One region of the Mesorhizobium sp. B263B2A genome, then DNA from elsewhere that is predicted to be linked to it. Evidence: riboswitches for the same ligand, from Rfam matches in the RefSeq annotation. Region 1 holds a riboswitch; each other region holds the start of a gene.

Region 1 (5,111 bases):
CTCTTCAGCCTTCCGGCAACGGAATAAACTCTTCCTCATCTCCTGGAACGATATCGAAGCGGCCCGTCTTCCATTCCTGCTTGGCCTGTTCGATGCGCTCCTTGGACGACGAAACGAAATTCCACCAGATATACCGCTTAGAACCGAGCGAGGCGCCGCCGAACAGCATGAAATGCGCACCGGTTTGGGACGATACGATGATCTCGTCACCGGGCCGGAACACCAGCAGCCGTTCGGCCGGGAAGACGTCGCCTGAAATCGAGACCTCGCCTTCAAGCGTATAGACGGCGCGTTCTTCCGCATCGGCCGGGATTTTCACGCTGGCGCCCGGCGCTAGCCTGAGATCGGCGTAGAGCGTCTCGGAGTCGGTCCGCACCGGGGAGCGCAGTCCCTGGAAGTCGCCGATGACAATGCGGCCGCTGACACCTTCGGCGTCGATGTCGGGAAGCCGCAAGACAGCGGTGTTCTCGAACACCGGCGCCACCTCTTCCTTGTCGTCGGGCAGCGCCAGCCATGTCTGCAGGCCAGAGATCGACATCGGCGCGCCGCGCAGTTCTTCCGGCGTGCGCTCGGAGTGCACGATGCCGCGGCCGGCGGTCATAAGGTTCACGTCGCCGGGCTGGATCACCATTTCGGTGCCGAGGGAATCGCGATGCCGGATCTTGCCGTCGAACAGATAGGTCACCGTCGACAGGCCGATATGCGGATGCGGACGGACGTCGAGCGCCTGGCCGGCGCGCAGGATGGCGGGACCCATGCGGTCGAAGAAGATGAACGGACCAACCAGCCGCCGCTTGGCGGTCGGCAAGGCGCGGCGTACTTCAAAGCCGCCAATGTCCTTGGCGTTCGGGATGACCATCAGCTCGATCTGGTCGCTGGCAAAGGCGTCGCCGGCTTCAGGGTCTTTCCCTGGGAAGAAGCTCATGAACTCTCCTTGTCAGCGGCCAAGGACCGCCTTGGCCACATCAGGCGAAGCGGATCGCCGCCTTTGCCCGCAGTTTGGCCGCAACCTCTTCGCGATTGCGCGGATGCTGGTTGGTTTCGAGCGAATCGAGAAGCTCGCGCGCCGATGCCGCTATGGCTTCGACCGCATGGTCGAACGCATGCTGGTTCTGCTTCGAGGGCCGCGTCGTCCCGCTCAGCTTGCGGACGAACTGAAGTGCCGCGTCGCGGACTTCGTCGTTGGTTGCCGGCGGATCAAAATTGAACAGGGTCTTGATGTTTCTGCACATCGCTTCCGTATCTCCTCTTGTCCTGGAGCCGTTTCAATCGGGACGAACTCTATCCTCAGTCATGATCGTGTCCAAAAACCGGTGAGACCGCGCTCCAAGAGCGGTTCACCCTATCTCTTTGTTTTAACGCAATTCCGGACGGAAAACCGTCTCACACTTTTCCTGGAATTGCTCTAGTCCGCGTCGAGCGGCTCCGTCCCGACTGGCTTGCCGTCGCGCGACAGCCTGATCTTCTCGACCTTGTCCTCGGCGGCCTTCAGCAGCCGGTCGCAATGCACCTTCAACGCCTCGCCGCGCTCATAGATCTTGATCGACTGGTCGAGCGGTACGTCGCCGCGCTCCAGATCATCGACGATCTTCTCCAGCGCGTCGAGTGCCTGTTCGAAGCTCATCGCCTTGACGTCTTCGTTGGTCTCACCAGCCATCATTCATCCTTTCATCAGTCGCCCGACATGGGCGGCGACCGAAAATGCCAATCCCTGCAGATCGTAGCCGCCCTCGAGCAGGCTGACGAGCCGGTTGCGGCTGTGGCGCGCGGCGCGCTGCATCAGCTGGCCGGTCGCCCAATCGAAATCGTCCTCGGTCAGGTTGATCTCGGCCAGCGGGTCGCGGTGGTGCGCATCGAAGCCCGCGGAAATGATGATCAAATCCGGCGCGAAATTGTCGAGCGCCGGCAGCACGCGCGACAGGAAGGCGTCGCGAAATACCTCACTGCCGGTCTGCGGCGCAAGCGGCGCGTTGACGATGTTGCCGGCGCCGGTCTCGTCCTTCGCGCCGGTGCCGGGGTAGAGCGGCATCTGATGCGTGGAGCAATAGAGCACCGAAGGATCGTCCCAGAAAATGTCCTGCGTGCCGTTGCCGTGATGCACGTCCCAGTCGACGACCGCGACGCGTTCGACGCCATGCTTCTTCTGCGCATAACGCGCGGCGATGGCCGCCGTGTTGAAGAGGCAGAAGCCCATGGCCGTGGTTTTTTCGGCATGGTGGCCAGGGGGCCGCGCTGCGACGAACACATTATCGGCGCGGCCCTCAAAGACATCGTCGACGGCCGCATTGGCGGCGCCGATCGCCGCGATCGCCGCTTGCCAGCTCTTCGGGCTGGCGGTGGTGTCGGCATCGATGCGGGCGATGCCTTGGTCAGGGATGGCGGCGCGCACGCGGGCGACGAAATCGGCGGGATGCGCGTAGAGGATGGTGGCCTCGTCACCTTCCGGCGCCTTGACACGATCGAGTGCGGCGAAGGCCTCGTCGTCGAGCACCCGCTCGATGGCGCGCAAGCGGTCCGGCCGCTCGGGGTGGCCAGGCGGCGTGATGTGTTCGAGGAAGATCGGATGCGTGTAGAGACGAGTGGCCATGCTCCCTATCTAGTGCCCCGGCGCCGCGATGGCCATGCATCGCGGCTCGATCGCTGGGGAAAATCACGCCTGCGCCCATTGGCGTCGCTGCGGGGATTGGCGCCCCGGGCGGTTCGGCGTAAGGTCGCCGGCACTGCCTGGTGCCCGCCGCAAGCGGGAGAATCGGGAACACGGTTGAATTCCGTGGCGTGCCCAACGCTGTGAGGGGGACCGCGCCGGTAAATGCCACTGTCGATGACGGGAAGGCATCGGACGCGGGTTGATCCCAAGCCAGAAGACCGGCCTGGCAGACATCGTCATCCGCATGGTCAGGCGGCTGGCATCGATAGCAATCGCAAGGGACAAGCGATGCCGGAACACATGACCGCTCCTGGTAGCGACGGATTTGACCAGATGGCGCGAGACGCGGTCTACCGCGCCATGTTCACGCGGCGTGACGTGCGCAGCCATTTCCTGCCCGACGCGCTCGACGACGAGGTGCTGGCGCGGCTGCTGCTTGCCGCCCACCACGCGCCGTCGGTCGGCTTCATGCAGCCGTGGAACTTCATCGTCATCCGCGATGCCGCACGGCGCGCGGAAGTGCGCGACCTGTTCCTCGCCGCGCGCGAACAGGAACTTCCGGCCATCGAACAGGAAAGGCAGGCGCTCTACCGCAAGCTCAAGCTGGAAGGCATCTGCGAAAGCGCGCTCAACATCTGCATCACCTGCGACCGGCAGCGGTCGAAGGGTTCGCCGCTGGGACGCTGGCACAATCCGGAAATGGACCTCTACAGCACGGTCTGCGCGGTGCAGAATTTCTGGCTGGCCGCGCGTGCCGAAGGCGTTGGCGTCGGCTGGGTCAGCATCATCGAGGCGCAAGCGCTGAAGGGCCTATTGTCCATTCCCGATCACGTGACGCCGGTCGCCTATCTCTGCGTCGGCCGGGTCTCCGAATTCGCGTCCAAACCGGACCTCGAAACGCATGGCTGGGGCCGACGCCTGCCGCTGCCCGAACTGATCATGAGCGAGACTTTTTGCGGTCAGGGCGAGGTGCGGCTCAAATCGACGGTGGCACGCCTCAACGCCGTCAATGCCGCGCCGGCAAGCCCGGCCGATCAGCGTGTCGCGCCCGCCGTATCCCAGCGCGAGCCGCCGAAGGAGGCCAGCGCCTTGTCCTTGAGTTCCCTGAATTTCGACGATGCCTCGGAGAGCCGAGCGTCCCAGGCGGGATCGGGCACCTGGCCCTCAATGGTCTTGAAATAGACCTGCATCAGGCAAGCGATGGCGAAGGGCTCGATGAAAGCCGCCTTGAACGCCCAGGCAAAGACGATGGCGAGCACGAAGGCCCAACCAGCCAGTTGCCCCGGCATGATGAAGAGAATTGCGGCGGCAGGAGCCAGCATAGCCAAGAAGATGACGAAAGAGACGCCCCACATGATGACTGCCAGCCAGACGGCGTTCTTGACCATGGTCTTGCCGTTCTGGGCGTAGAGCACCACGCCTTGGCGCGCTGTCTCGAAGGGCGAGGACGAATTGATGCGGATATTGTAGCCGAGGATGATCTCGTCGACATAGGTCAGCGATAGGCGGATCACCGTGTTGATGAAGGAGACCAGGCCGCTCAGGCCCGGAATCGGCAGGAAGGCGGCAATGCCGCCAAGCAGGCCGGTGATGGCGCGGATGCCGCCCTTGACCAATTGGTCGACGACGAAAAGGATGTTGGCCTCGGCGAACCGCTCGGTCACGACTTGCCTGGCATAGGCGATCTGGTCCTGGCCGCCGGGGACGTCCTGACCGTCGATCAGATGGACCATGACGGCGATATGGCCGGCCTTGACGACATAGAGGATGTATTCGCGGATCCAGTAGACGGCGATCGAGACGATGCCGAAGCCGACCACGCTGCCCCATAGGGCAAAGGACATCGGCCCGTCGGGATCTGTGGAGATATGGCCGACGCCATAGCCGACCGAGGCGCCGGTGCCGGTCGCCATGATGTAGGCCAGCGTGATGCCGAAATAGACGATCATGCGAAAGACAATGAAGGGCCAGGTCCGCATCATGATGGACACCGACCTGCCGATATCGAAATCCCACATGCCCCGAATCCCCTCAGAGATGGCTGGAAGGATGCGCTCAGCCCGAAGATTGTCAATCGTGGGTGGGTCGCCGGACCGCGGACGGGATTTCAGTTCGGCTGCGAACCCGGTTTCCTGAGCAGGCCTTCGAGCAGTTGCTTGAACGCCGCCACCACCTTCCTCGATGTCGCTTCGGGATCGTTCGAATTGGCGATCCGCTGCGCCGCCTGGCTGCTGGCGCCGTTGATCAGCCGTGCGGCGGTCTCGGGGTCGACGCTCGGGACGACCACCCCCTCCCCCTGCAGCGCGGCAAGATGATCGGTCATTGAGCCGACGCAGGCATTGGCATTCGACCATTGTGCCGGATCGCCCAGCACGGCCGGACCGTCGCGGAACATGATACGCTGGATTTCCGGCTCCAGCGCCATTTCGATATAGGTTGTGCACTCGTCGACGAAGTGTTGCCA
Region 2 (5,111 bases), on a different contig from region 1:
AAAGACGGTGATGACGGAAACCGCGCCTGCCGCGGCTCCCGACGACAGGCCGAACAGGAAAGGATCGGCTAGATCGTTGCGAGTCACCGTCTGCAAAAGCGCACCGACGATGCCCAGGCCCCCGCCGACACAGATCGCCAGGATCGTACGCGGCAACCTGAGATCGACGACGATCTTGCCGATCGGGCCCGATACCGAATGTTCCTCCAGCCCGATGGCATGGCCAAGTGCGGCAATGACATCCCTCATCGGTATCAGCGTCGACCCATAGGCGATCGACAGCAGCACCAGGGCCGCCATCGCCACCGCGCCCGCCGCCATGGCCAGCGTGAATGCCTTGTGCCCCGAAAGCGCGCCGGATTTATGCGTAAGCGCAAGATGCATCAGAACGCTTCCGGATGCATCGCCCTGGCGATCTTGCCGATCGCCTCGATGTTTGCCGGTCCGGGCGTCAGTTCGGCATAGCGCAGCGCCACGAAGCGCTCGTTTTTGACCGCGTCCGTCTCCTTCATCGCCGGGTGTTCTTTAAGGAAATCGAGCAGCTTCCTGTAGCCGCCGCCATCCTGGTAGTCGAGCAGGATGAGGAATTGCGGGTTGCGCGACGCCACCGTTTCCCAGTCCGTGTTGCCCCAGCTGGTGTCCATGTCGGCCATGATGTTGTCGCCGCCGGCCGCCGTGATCATGGCGCTGGGGATGGCGAATTTCCCGGCGGTGAACGGCTTGTCCTCGCCGGAATCGTAGAGGAACACCCGCGTTCCCTTGGCGCTGCCGACTTTCGCGGTGATATCGGCCAGTTGTGCCTTCCAGCCGGAGACGAGCTTTTCCGCGTCGGCTTCCTTGCCGAAGATCTTGCCCAGCTTTTCGACGTCGCCATAGAGCAGGTCCATCGAGGCGGCGGACCTGCTCTTGTCGAGATGGACGCAGCTTTCGGTCAGCACAAGCGTCTTGATGCCGTGCGGAGCCAGCGTGTCGGGCGTCACCTCGCCACCCGGCTTCATGCCGTAGTACCAGCCGGCAAAAAAGAAATCGGGCTCGGCGGCGACCAGGTTTTCGAGCGTCGGGTATTTTGGCGCCAGTTCCGGGATGGAGCCCTGCTCGGCCTTGAATTCGGGACCGACCTTGTACCATCCGGTGATGCCGGTCAGGCCGACGATCGACGGCTGCAGCTTCAGCGCGAAGGCCATCTCGGCCATGTTGAGATCCTGGATGACGGCGCGCTTGGGCGGCGCGTCGAAGGTCAGCGGCTTGCCGCAGCTGTCGACGGTGACGGGAAAGGCGAAGGCCGTCGAGGCCAGCAGCGAGAAGAAGAGCGACATAGCGAGACGTTTCACGGATTTTGCTCCTTGGCTGAACAGTGTCGGATGAGGAATGGTCTTCGATCAGGAAGACGGCGCGGCGCGGTTCGGAACGTCGAACACCGTCAGTTCCCGGTCTTCGGTCGGATGGCGCAGGCGAAACACATCGACGCCGAAGATCTCGCGGATCAGCTGTTGGGTGAGTGCTTCGCGCGGTGCCGCCAGCGCATGCAGCCGGGCTTCGTTCATCACCGCGACCCTGGTGGCGAAGGGTGCCACCAACGCCAGATCGTGCAGCACCGCGATCACCGTCATGCCGAAGCCGGCGACGAGTTCGAGCAATTCGCCACGGGCGCGCGGATCGAGATGGTTGGTCGGCTCGTCGAGGAACAACACCTTCGGTTGCTGTGCGACGGCGCGGGCAAGCTGGGAGCGTTGGCGCTCGCCGCCCGACAGCGAGCCGATGGTGCGGCCAAGCAGCGGCAACAGGCCGGTCCGGCGCAGCGCGTCAACGACGATGTCGCGTTCCTCGCTCCTGCGCCTCAAGCCGGCATGCGGGACGCGGCCAAGTTCGACATAGTCGATTACCGCGAGCCGCGGATCCGGCTGGTCGGTCTGGCCGACGACGGCGATGTGCAGCGCGCGCTCGGCGGCCGAAATCCTGTCCAGGCGCCGGCCGCCAAGCTTCACCTCCCCGGAACTGGGCCTGAGCATGCCCGACAGCATGCGCAGCAGCGTGGTCTTGCCGGCGCCGTTGGGGCCGATGATGGCGAGCCGATCGCCCGATGCCACCGACAGGCTGACCGACAGGACCAGGTCCCGGCCGTTCGCCGTCGCGCCCAGATCGCGCGCTTCGAGAAGCGGCGTCATCGGTTTCCCTCCGCAGGCGTGCCCGGGATGCGGGCCACGGTCTTGCCGGCCAGTCGCGGCGGACGTTGCCCGGAGTTGCACCAGCCGTCGGCGAGCGAGGCATAGAGGCTGGCGAACTGCGCGAGATCGCCGGCATCGGCTTGCGCATCGATCGACCCGAACAGATAAGCGGCCTTGCCCGGCGCCTGGAAGGCCACCGTCAGCGGCCGCGCGCAGCCCGCCATGCACTCGACGCCCTCGACCGTGAAGCCTTGCGCCACCGCAGGGGCCGAGAGCCGGGAGCGCAGGATGTACAAGCTTTCGCCCGACCTGATCCCACTCGGGACGTCGCGGCAAAGCGTGCACACGATGATGCGGTGAATGAGATGAATGGGATCGATGGCGCCGTCCAACTTTCCGTCACTTTCCAAAACTGGCGACGGAAGGATGTTGGCGAGCCGGCCGACAAGACCGACGTCCACGTCTCCTCCCGGCACACCCCGTCCGGTCAACTCCGTAATGGCAGGTCTCCTGGCTCGCGGGTCTCGGCTCGATCCTGCCTTCCCAGCCTTGCCGGCCAGTGGCATTTCGGATCTTGCTCACCGCTTACAGTTGCGGGGGCAGCCACGGTCTCGACCCCTTTCCGGGGATCTCACCGTGTTCCCTTTTCACCCCTTGCCTTTCGGCGCGGGGACCATCACGCACCCACCGTAGATTTCCATCGATCGCACCGCAACGGTTTTTGCGATGCTATTTATTAATGTAATAACATTACGTGTGAAGCGACATTTGCGGATAATGTCAACCCCTATTGTCTGGAAAGCCGAGACGTCTGCCGGCAGAGAGGGCCGGCCAAGCGATCCCTCGATCAATGCCACCGCAGGCCCGCCCCCCTGTATAGTTTTATGGGCTAATTTAGATACTACAAATATAAATTTTGTCCTCACCGCTATATAGTTGCAGTTGCACAACATTCTTAGCGTTTTGGTAGTCCTCTGGACTATAGATGGATTGCCGGGCGGTAGCATTCATGCTGCGTTCGGGCATCTGGAATTAGGGGCGAAGGCATGGTGGGACGGGTTCACGCGCGCGGCGGGGTTTTGACTGCAGCGCGCGGCCGGTTTTTGGCGGGGGCTTCCCTGGCAGTGCTGGTCGTTGCCGGGGTGGCGCCGCGCCAGGCGATCGCGGGCAACTACGTCGCCAACAGCGATGGCTCGCTTCGCGCCGCGATTACCGCCGCGAATGCCGATCCTGATCCTAACGCGACGATCACGTTGACCGGCAGCTTCACCGTGTCGTCCACCAGCCTTCCGACGTCGACTAAGCCGCTGACGATCGACACGCAAGGTTTCACCCTCTTTGGCGCACCGGGCAGCGGCGTCGCAATTTCCGGCGCTGGCGCCGTGCGGACGCTGATGGGCACGTTCAAGGGCTCGGATGGCGGCACTTCATCAGCGGGCCTGCAGATCCGGACTGGGGCCGCGGTGATCAATATGGGCTTGGTTCAAGGCGGAACCGGGCCTTCAGGATCCGGCGGTTCGGGCGTCGATTTCGGCGGCCCGGGCGCTGTCGCGAGCTTGACCAATCACGGCACCATCCGCGGTGGGCCGGCTACGAGCGGCAACGGCGGCATTGGCGTCTACGTTCGAAATGGCGCCGGTCAGATCATCAACACCGGCACCATCGAAAGCGGTGGCCCGGGTGGGGGCGCTATCGCAGCCAACGGCGCTACCGTCTCACTCGATATTGTCAACAGCGGCGTGATCCGGGCCGGTGCCGGCGCTAACGCAATCGGCTGGATTTCGAGCGTCACGCCGACGACGGGCGTAATCAACCTCGAGCTCCAGGACGGCTCGCAGATTTTCGGCAATGTGGTGGCGAACGCCACGGCGACCACCGACCGCCTCCGGCTCAACGGAACCGGCTTCTCTGTCCTGGATGGTTCGATTGGCGCCGCCGGGCAGTATCGCAACTTCGATATTTTCGAGAAGACCGGCAGCGGCACCTGGGCACTGACGGCCGACAACACGGCGACCACCAACTGGGATATCCAGCAAGGCACGCTGCAACTGGGAAATGGTGGCACCAGCGGCTCGATCATCGGCGACGTCACCAACGCCGGCATGCTCGCCTTCAACCGCAGCGATGCGCTGACCTATGGCGGCGTTATCAGCGGCACTGGCTCGGTCAGCCAGATCGGCAGCGGAACGACGATCCTGACCGGCGCCAACACCTATAGCGGCGGCACGGTGATCAACGCCGGGACACTTCAAGTGGCCGCCGACGGCAATCTCGGCGCGACTTCGGGCAATCTCAGTTTCGGCGGCGGCACGTTGCGCACGACCGCCAGCTTTTCCACTGCCCGCAATGTCCAGCTCAATGGCAATGGCGGCTTTGAAACGGCCGGAGGCACGCAACTGGACCTTACCGGGCAGGTGACCGGCGCCGGCACGCTGGTCAAGCACGGCTTGGGTACCCTCAATGTCATCAACTTATCCAACAGCTACACGGGCGGCAACATCGTCAATGCCGGCACGCTTGTCGGCAATGCAGCCTCGATCCGGGGCGACATCGGCAATGCCGGCACGGTCGTCTTCGACCAGTCGATGGACGCCAGCTTTGCCGGCGATATCTCCGGCACCGGCGCGATGGTGAAGGATGGTGCCGGCACGCTGACCCTTTCAGGCACGTCGCTGCTGGACTGGACCATCGACCAAGGCGGCCTCGTCGCGGCGGCCGAGCGCTTCGGCGGCGATGTCTCGATCGGCGCCGGCGCCTCGTTCACCTTCGACCAGACCGCCAATGCGAGCTATGCCGGCGCGCTCTCGGGCGCCGGAAATTTCGTCAAGGACGGCTTGGGAACAGTGGTTCTGACCTCGGACAACTCGGCTTTCGCCGGCGCCACTTTGGTCAATGGCGGCACGCTCGCCGCGGGCGCGGCCAACGCGTTCAGTTCCGCTTCGCAGT
Region 3 (5,111 bases), on a different contig from region 1:
CTGATCCTGGATGGGTGCGGTCGGCGTTTCAATGGTCATGGTCTCGCGATCTGATTCAGCCCCGCCTTGAGGACTATCACGGTTGGCCGGGACAGAAGAAGACCGGGTTCCTCGGCACGGCGCCGCGTGGGCGCAGGCCTCGTCGGATGCCGCTTTGGGCCAGCGCCGGAAAGGCTTTGACCAACCCGCTTTTCGCCACCTGCGCGTCGGTTTCCTCTTAATGGCCCGGAAACGACCAAGGCAGATTTCACCGGTGATTCTGCTTTGGGGAAGCAATGTCGACCCATGTGCGCCATCCGATCTGGCTCCCGGCCCTCAAGGCCGCGGACGCGCGCACCTTCGCCTCGCTCTATGCGGTCGAATCCTTCGCGCGCGCCACGGTGTCGAGCGTCATCCCGATCCAGGCCTACGAAATCCTCCACAACGAGCAGATGGTCTCGATCCTCTACACCATCGTGGCGCTGCTCGGCCTGTCGGTGACCTTGTTCATGCCGATGCTGATCCGCCGCTTTGCGCGGCGTTGGGTCTATACCGCAGGGGCTTGCCTGCTCGCCATCGGCTCGCTGTTCTTCGTCACCCACACGCTTGCCGGACAAGTAGCGGGGATGCTGTGCCGGGTGATGGGCGCCAGCGCGCTGTCGATCACGCTCAACCTCTACATCATGGACCACATCCGCAAGACCGACTTCATGCAGGCCGAATCGCTTCGCATGGCGTGGTCGATGTTTGCCTGGACCGGCGGGCCGACGCTCGGCATCTTCCTCTACGCGCATTTCGGCATCTGGGCCGCGCATGGTGCGGTGGCGGTGTTCGCAGTGGCCTTGCTGGCGCTGTTCTGGTTCTATCGGCTTGGTGACAACCAGTCGATCCAGCCGGGCAAGACACGACCGGTCAACCCACTCGCCAATATCGGCCGCTTCGTCGCGCAGCCGAGGCTGAGGCTGGCCTGGCTGATCGCTTTCGGACGCTCCTGCTTCTGGACGACCTTCTTCGTGTACGGCCCACTGTTCATGGTCATCACCGGGCAGGGCGATATCGCCGGCGGCCTGCTCGTCTCGGCCGGCAACGCGCTGTTGTTCATGGCCATCTTCTGGGGCAAGGCTGGAAAACGCTTTGGCGGCCGGCGCACCATGACGTTTGCCTATTTCGCCATGTCGGCGATGCTGCTGGCCGCGGGCACGGTGGGAGCGACCGCTCCGCTGGTGACCGGCGCTTTCCTGCTTGGCGGCGCGTTCTTCACCATCGCGCTCGATGCGCTGGGCTCGACGGCCTTCATGCGCTCGGTACGCTCCTACGAGCGCGCGCAGATGGCAGCCGTCTACCGCACCTATCTCGATTTTTCCGAGCTGACGCCGCCGCTGGTCTATTCCGTGGTGCTGATCTTCTTCGGGCTCGGCTCGGTGTTCGTCACGCTGAGCCTGCTGGCCGCGGTTTGCGGCTTCGTGACCTGGCGGTATCTGCCGAAGTCACTGTGACGGTCACGGCGAAAGCGCCGAGTGGCGCTCGCGCACCCAGTTGTGGAAGCGGTGCAGATCATATTCCTCGGGCATCAGCACGCCGGCTTTGTGGCGCATGGAGCGCAGGCCCTTCTGGTTGACCTCGCAGATCGCCGCGTCCTCCTCCAGCACCTGCGTGCCGAAGGCGACGATGTTGTCGATGTCGGCCGACGGGGCATCGAGCGCTTCGGGCGCGAACAGCCATTCCGCGACCAGCCCGGTCTGTTCGGGGCCGAGCGGCACCAGCCGCACGGTCCTGACATAGTCGACATGACCGACGATGAACATCGAGGGCATGCTGGTGGCGTAGGTCTGGCCGGCGGTGCGCTCGGCTGGCGTCAAGCCCGCGAAGACCGGTGCATGGGTCTTGCCGTCGCGCGACCAGGTTTCGGCGCCGGCGCGCAGGCCACCCGAAAATTCCGGCGCGTCATTGTCGGCGTGGCGCACCCATTCGGGGTCGTCATGCCGGCTCATCAGACCGCGGCCATAGATCGGCACCAGCCGCGACAGGTCCTTGTGAACGCCGGGGCAGTGCAGGCATTCGTTGAAGTTTTCCCAAAAAATCTTCCAGTTGCAGTTCATCACCTTGCGCAGCACATGGCCTGATACCAGCGTTTCCAGCGGCCAATTGCCGAGATCGCCGGAGGCGGGATCGAAGGAGGCCTGCGCCGAGCCGGCGGCGTCCTCCTGCAAATTCGCGTCCTCCTGCAAATTGACGAACACGAAGCCGCGCCATACCGACAGTGCGACGCGATAGAGCGGATGGTCGGCCTTGTCGAAGCCTTCGGGCAGCGATTTCGACGGCACGCGCACGAGGTCGCCGCGCAGCGAATACGACCAGGCGTGATAGGGGCAGGTGATGAGCCGCGCCTTCAGCCGGCCTTCGCTTTCCTGGCAAAGCTGCGAGCCGCGATGCCGGCAGGTGTTGTGGAAGGCGCGCAGTTCGCCGGTCTCGTCGCGCAGCACGACGATTTCCTGCGTGCCGACGCGGAAAGTGCGGAACGCCAGCGGTTGGGCAAGATCGGCCTCGCGGCCGACGAGCAGCCAGCTTCGATACCAGATCGCATCGAGGTCGCGCCGATAGCTCTCGCCGTCCCAATAGGCCGATGACGGCAACGTCGCTTCAGCCCGGGTCAGGCCGTTGTAGCGATCGCGCTCGCTGGCATTGGGCTGCAGGACTGGTGGCTGCAGGGCTGGAGGCTGCATGGCTGGCTTCCTGTGAAATGGCCAGCCGATACCCGGCCAGCATAATTGTCAATTGTGGTGCCGAGAACCGCCGATGTCGCCGGCATGGCGCAATCGCGCTGGTTGCCGGCGGAATTTGGTTTGCCGCGTGTCATGATTTTCCGTATAGTCCCGCTGTCGTCGGTTCCGTTTTGGAGCCAAGAGGGAATGCGGTGCGGGCTCAATCGTTGCCCAATGCCGTGGCTGCCCCCGCAACTGTGTGCGGTAGTCCTCTCCATATGCCACTGAAGATTTTTCTTCGGGAAGGTGGAGAAGGGCGCTTATCCGCGAGCCAGGAGACCTGCCGGCGACAGGAAACTGACTTCGATGCCCTCGGGTGGAGGGTGAAAGGACAAGACATGAATACCGCTTCCGTCTCCCTCGGCACCTCGGTCTCCTCGCAGTCGCGCTTCATGCAGCTCGCGCTCGCCGCGCTGCTCGGCATCTTCGTTGTCGGCTTTGTCGGCTTCTCGCATATCGATGCGGTCCACAATGCCGCCCACGACTATCGTCATTCGATGGCGTTTCCCTGCCACTGACGAGGATTTGACATCATGAACCTGTTTCGCAACGTCGTGTTCATCGCGGCGATCGCAGGGCTCGTGGCCGGCGTCGTTCTCGCCTGCATGCAGGCCTATGCCACCGTGCCGCTTATCCTCAAGGCCGAAGTCTACGAGCAGGCCGGTGGCGGCCACCATCATGACCATGCCGCACCCACTGCCGCGGATGCCAATGCCATGAGCACCGCCGCACCGGCGCCGGCAGAAACCGCTGCTCCGGCGGCGGAGGACGAAGGCTGGACGCCGGCCGATGGTTTCGAGCGTTTCGGCTTCAGCGTGCTTGCCAACATCGTCACCGGCATCGGCTTCGCGCTGGTCCTGGTCGCGGTCTCGGAATTCGCCGGCGGCATCGGCAATTGGCGCCAGGGCGTGTTCTGGGGCCTGGCAGGTTTTGCCGTGTTCACGCTGGCGCCTGGCCTCGGCCTGCCGCCGGAACTGCCGGCGATGCCGGCGGCCGAGTTGCTGCCGCGCCAGATTTGGTGGGTCTCGACGGTGGCGGCCACGGCGATCGGTCTTGGGCTGATCGCCTTCCGCAAATCGCTGCCGCTCGCGATCCTCGGCGTGGCTTTGATCGTCGCCCCGCATATTGTCGGCGCGCCGCAGCCCGACAGTTTCGAGACGCCGATCCCGGAAGGCCTGCATCATCAGTTCGTGGTGGCGGTGACCGTAACCAATCTGGTGTTCTGGCTGGTGCTCGGCGCGGTCGTCGGCGTGGTGCGCGGCCGCTTCACCGGCACCGCGACCAGCCTGCGCGACAGCTTTGCCTGATCAAGGCAAGCTGACTTTCATCATTGGCGGCGGGCGCTCCGGCAAGAGCGCGCCCCCCCCCCCCCCCCCCCCCCCCCCCCCCCCCACGCCGAAATCCTGGCGACGGCATTGCCCTCGCCATGGACCTATATCGCCACGGCTGAAGCCTATGACGACGAGATGCGTGAGCGCATCGCGCTGCACCGGACGCGGCGCGGCGAGGGCTGGTCGACCATCGATGCGCCGCTGGACCTCGCCGGCGCGCTCGAGGCCCTGCCGGACAATCAGCCGGTGCTTGTCGACTGCCTCACTCTGTGGCTGACCAATCACATGCTGGCCGAACACGATATCGAGCAGGAATGCCGGCGGCTGACTGACGTGCTGTTGCGACCGCGCGGGTCCTGGTTCGTGGTGTCCAACGAAGTCGGGCAAGGCATCGTGCCGGACAATGCCCTGGCACGTCGGTTCCGCGATGCCGCCGGCCGGCTCAACCAGCAGGTCGCGGCGATTTCCGATACGGTGCTTTTGATGGTGGCCGGGCTGCCGCTCAAGGTGAAGTGAGATGACCGACATCGACGACAAGAATGAAGAGCGCCACCGCGCCAAGATGGCCAAGCGCAAGGCGGTGCAGGACGCCGAGGTGGCAAGCAAGACGGTCGAGAAGGGCCTGCTGATCGTCAACACCGGACCTGGCAAGGGCAAGACCACGGCCGCTTTCGGCCTGGCGCTGCGGATGCTTGGCTATGGCAAGCGGGTCGGCGTCGTCCAGTTCATCAAGGGCAAATGGCACACCGGCGAGAAAGACGCTTTCGCCGCTTTCGGCGATCGTGTCGTCTGGCATGCGATGGGTGAAGGGTTCACCTGGGAGACACAGGATCTGAAGCGCGACATCGCCGCGGCCGAAGCTGCCTGGGCCAAGGCGCTGGAGTTGATCGCCGATCCGTCGATCAGCCTCGTCGTGCTCGACGAACTCAATATCGCGCTGCGCTACGACTATCTCGATCTCGGCAAGGTGGTTGCCGCGCTGAAAGCTCGTCGCGAGGGCCTGCATGTCGTCGTCACCGGCCGTAACGCCAAGCCGGCG

Evidence for each region. Region 1 has a riboswitch for cobalamin ahead of bluB (5,6-dimethylbenzimidazole synthase). Riboswitches for the same ligand answer to the same signal wherever they lie in the genome.
Region 2: another riboswitch for cobalamin. It lies ahead of LB568_RS22010 (DUF1636 family protein); the one in region 1 lies ahead of bluB (5,6-dimethylbenzimidazole synthase).
Region 3: another riboswitch for cobalamin. It lies ahead of LB568_RS18685 (CbtB domain-containing protein); the one in region 1 lies ahead of bluB (5,6-dimethylbenzimidazole synthase).

The regions. Positions count from the first base shown of each region.
Region 1 covers NZ_JAIUIU010000001.1:668,652-673,762, forward strand. Annotated here, with positions in the region: gene LB568_RS03225 (pirin family protein) at 5-925, opposite strand; gene LB568_RS03230 (DUF2277 domain-containing protein) at 966-1,232, opposite strand; gene LB568_RS03235 (exodeoxyribonuclease VII small subunit) at 1,406-1,657, opposite strand; gene LB568_RS03240 (histone deacetylase family protein) at 1,661-2,587, opposite strand; cobalamin riboswitch at 2,709-2,889, shown strand; partial or broken gene bluB (5,6-dimethylbenzimidazole synthase) at 2,936-3,595, shown strand; gene LB568_RS03250 (hypothetical protein) at 3,682-4,665, opposite strand; gene LB568_RS03255 (TetR/AcrR family transcriptional regulator) at 4,755-5,111, opposite strand, start outside.
Region 2 covers NZ_JAIUIU010000015.1:48,853-53,963, reverse strand. Annotated here, with positions in the region: gene LB568_RS22025 (FecCD family ABC transporter permease) at 1-384, opposite strand, end outside; gene LB568_RS22020 (ABC transporter substrate-binding protein) at 384-1,331, opposite strand; gene LB568_RS22015 (ABC transporter ATP-binding protein) at 1,380-2,165, opposite strand; gene LB568_RS22010 (DUF1636 family protein) at 2,162-2,626, opposite strand; cobalamin riboswitch at 2,648-2,858, opposite strand; gene LB568_RS22005 (autotransporter outer membrane beta-barrel domain-containing protein) at 3,212-5,111, shown strand, end outside.
Region 3 covers NZ_JAIUIU010000011.1:115,512-120,622, forward strand. Annotated here, with positions in the region: gene LB568_RS18670 (heparan-alpha-glucosaminide N-acetyltransferase) at 1-39, opposite strand, end outside; gene LB568_RS18675 (MFS transporter) at 276-1,475, shown strand; gene LB568_RS18680 (aromatic ring-hydroxylating oxygenase subunit alpha) at 1,479-2,702, opposite strand; cobalamin riboswitch at 2,846-3,044, shown strand; gene LB568_RS18685 (CbtB domain-containing protein) at 3,080-3,259, shown strand; gene LB568_RS18690 (CbtA family protein) at 3,275-4,048, shown strand; partial or broken gene cobU (bifunctional adenosylcobinamide kinase/adenosylcobinamide-phosphate guanylyltransferase) at 4,041-4,588, shown strand; gene cobO (cob(I)yrinic acid a,c-diamide adenosyltransferase) at 4,590-5,111, shown strand, end outside.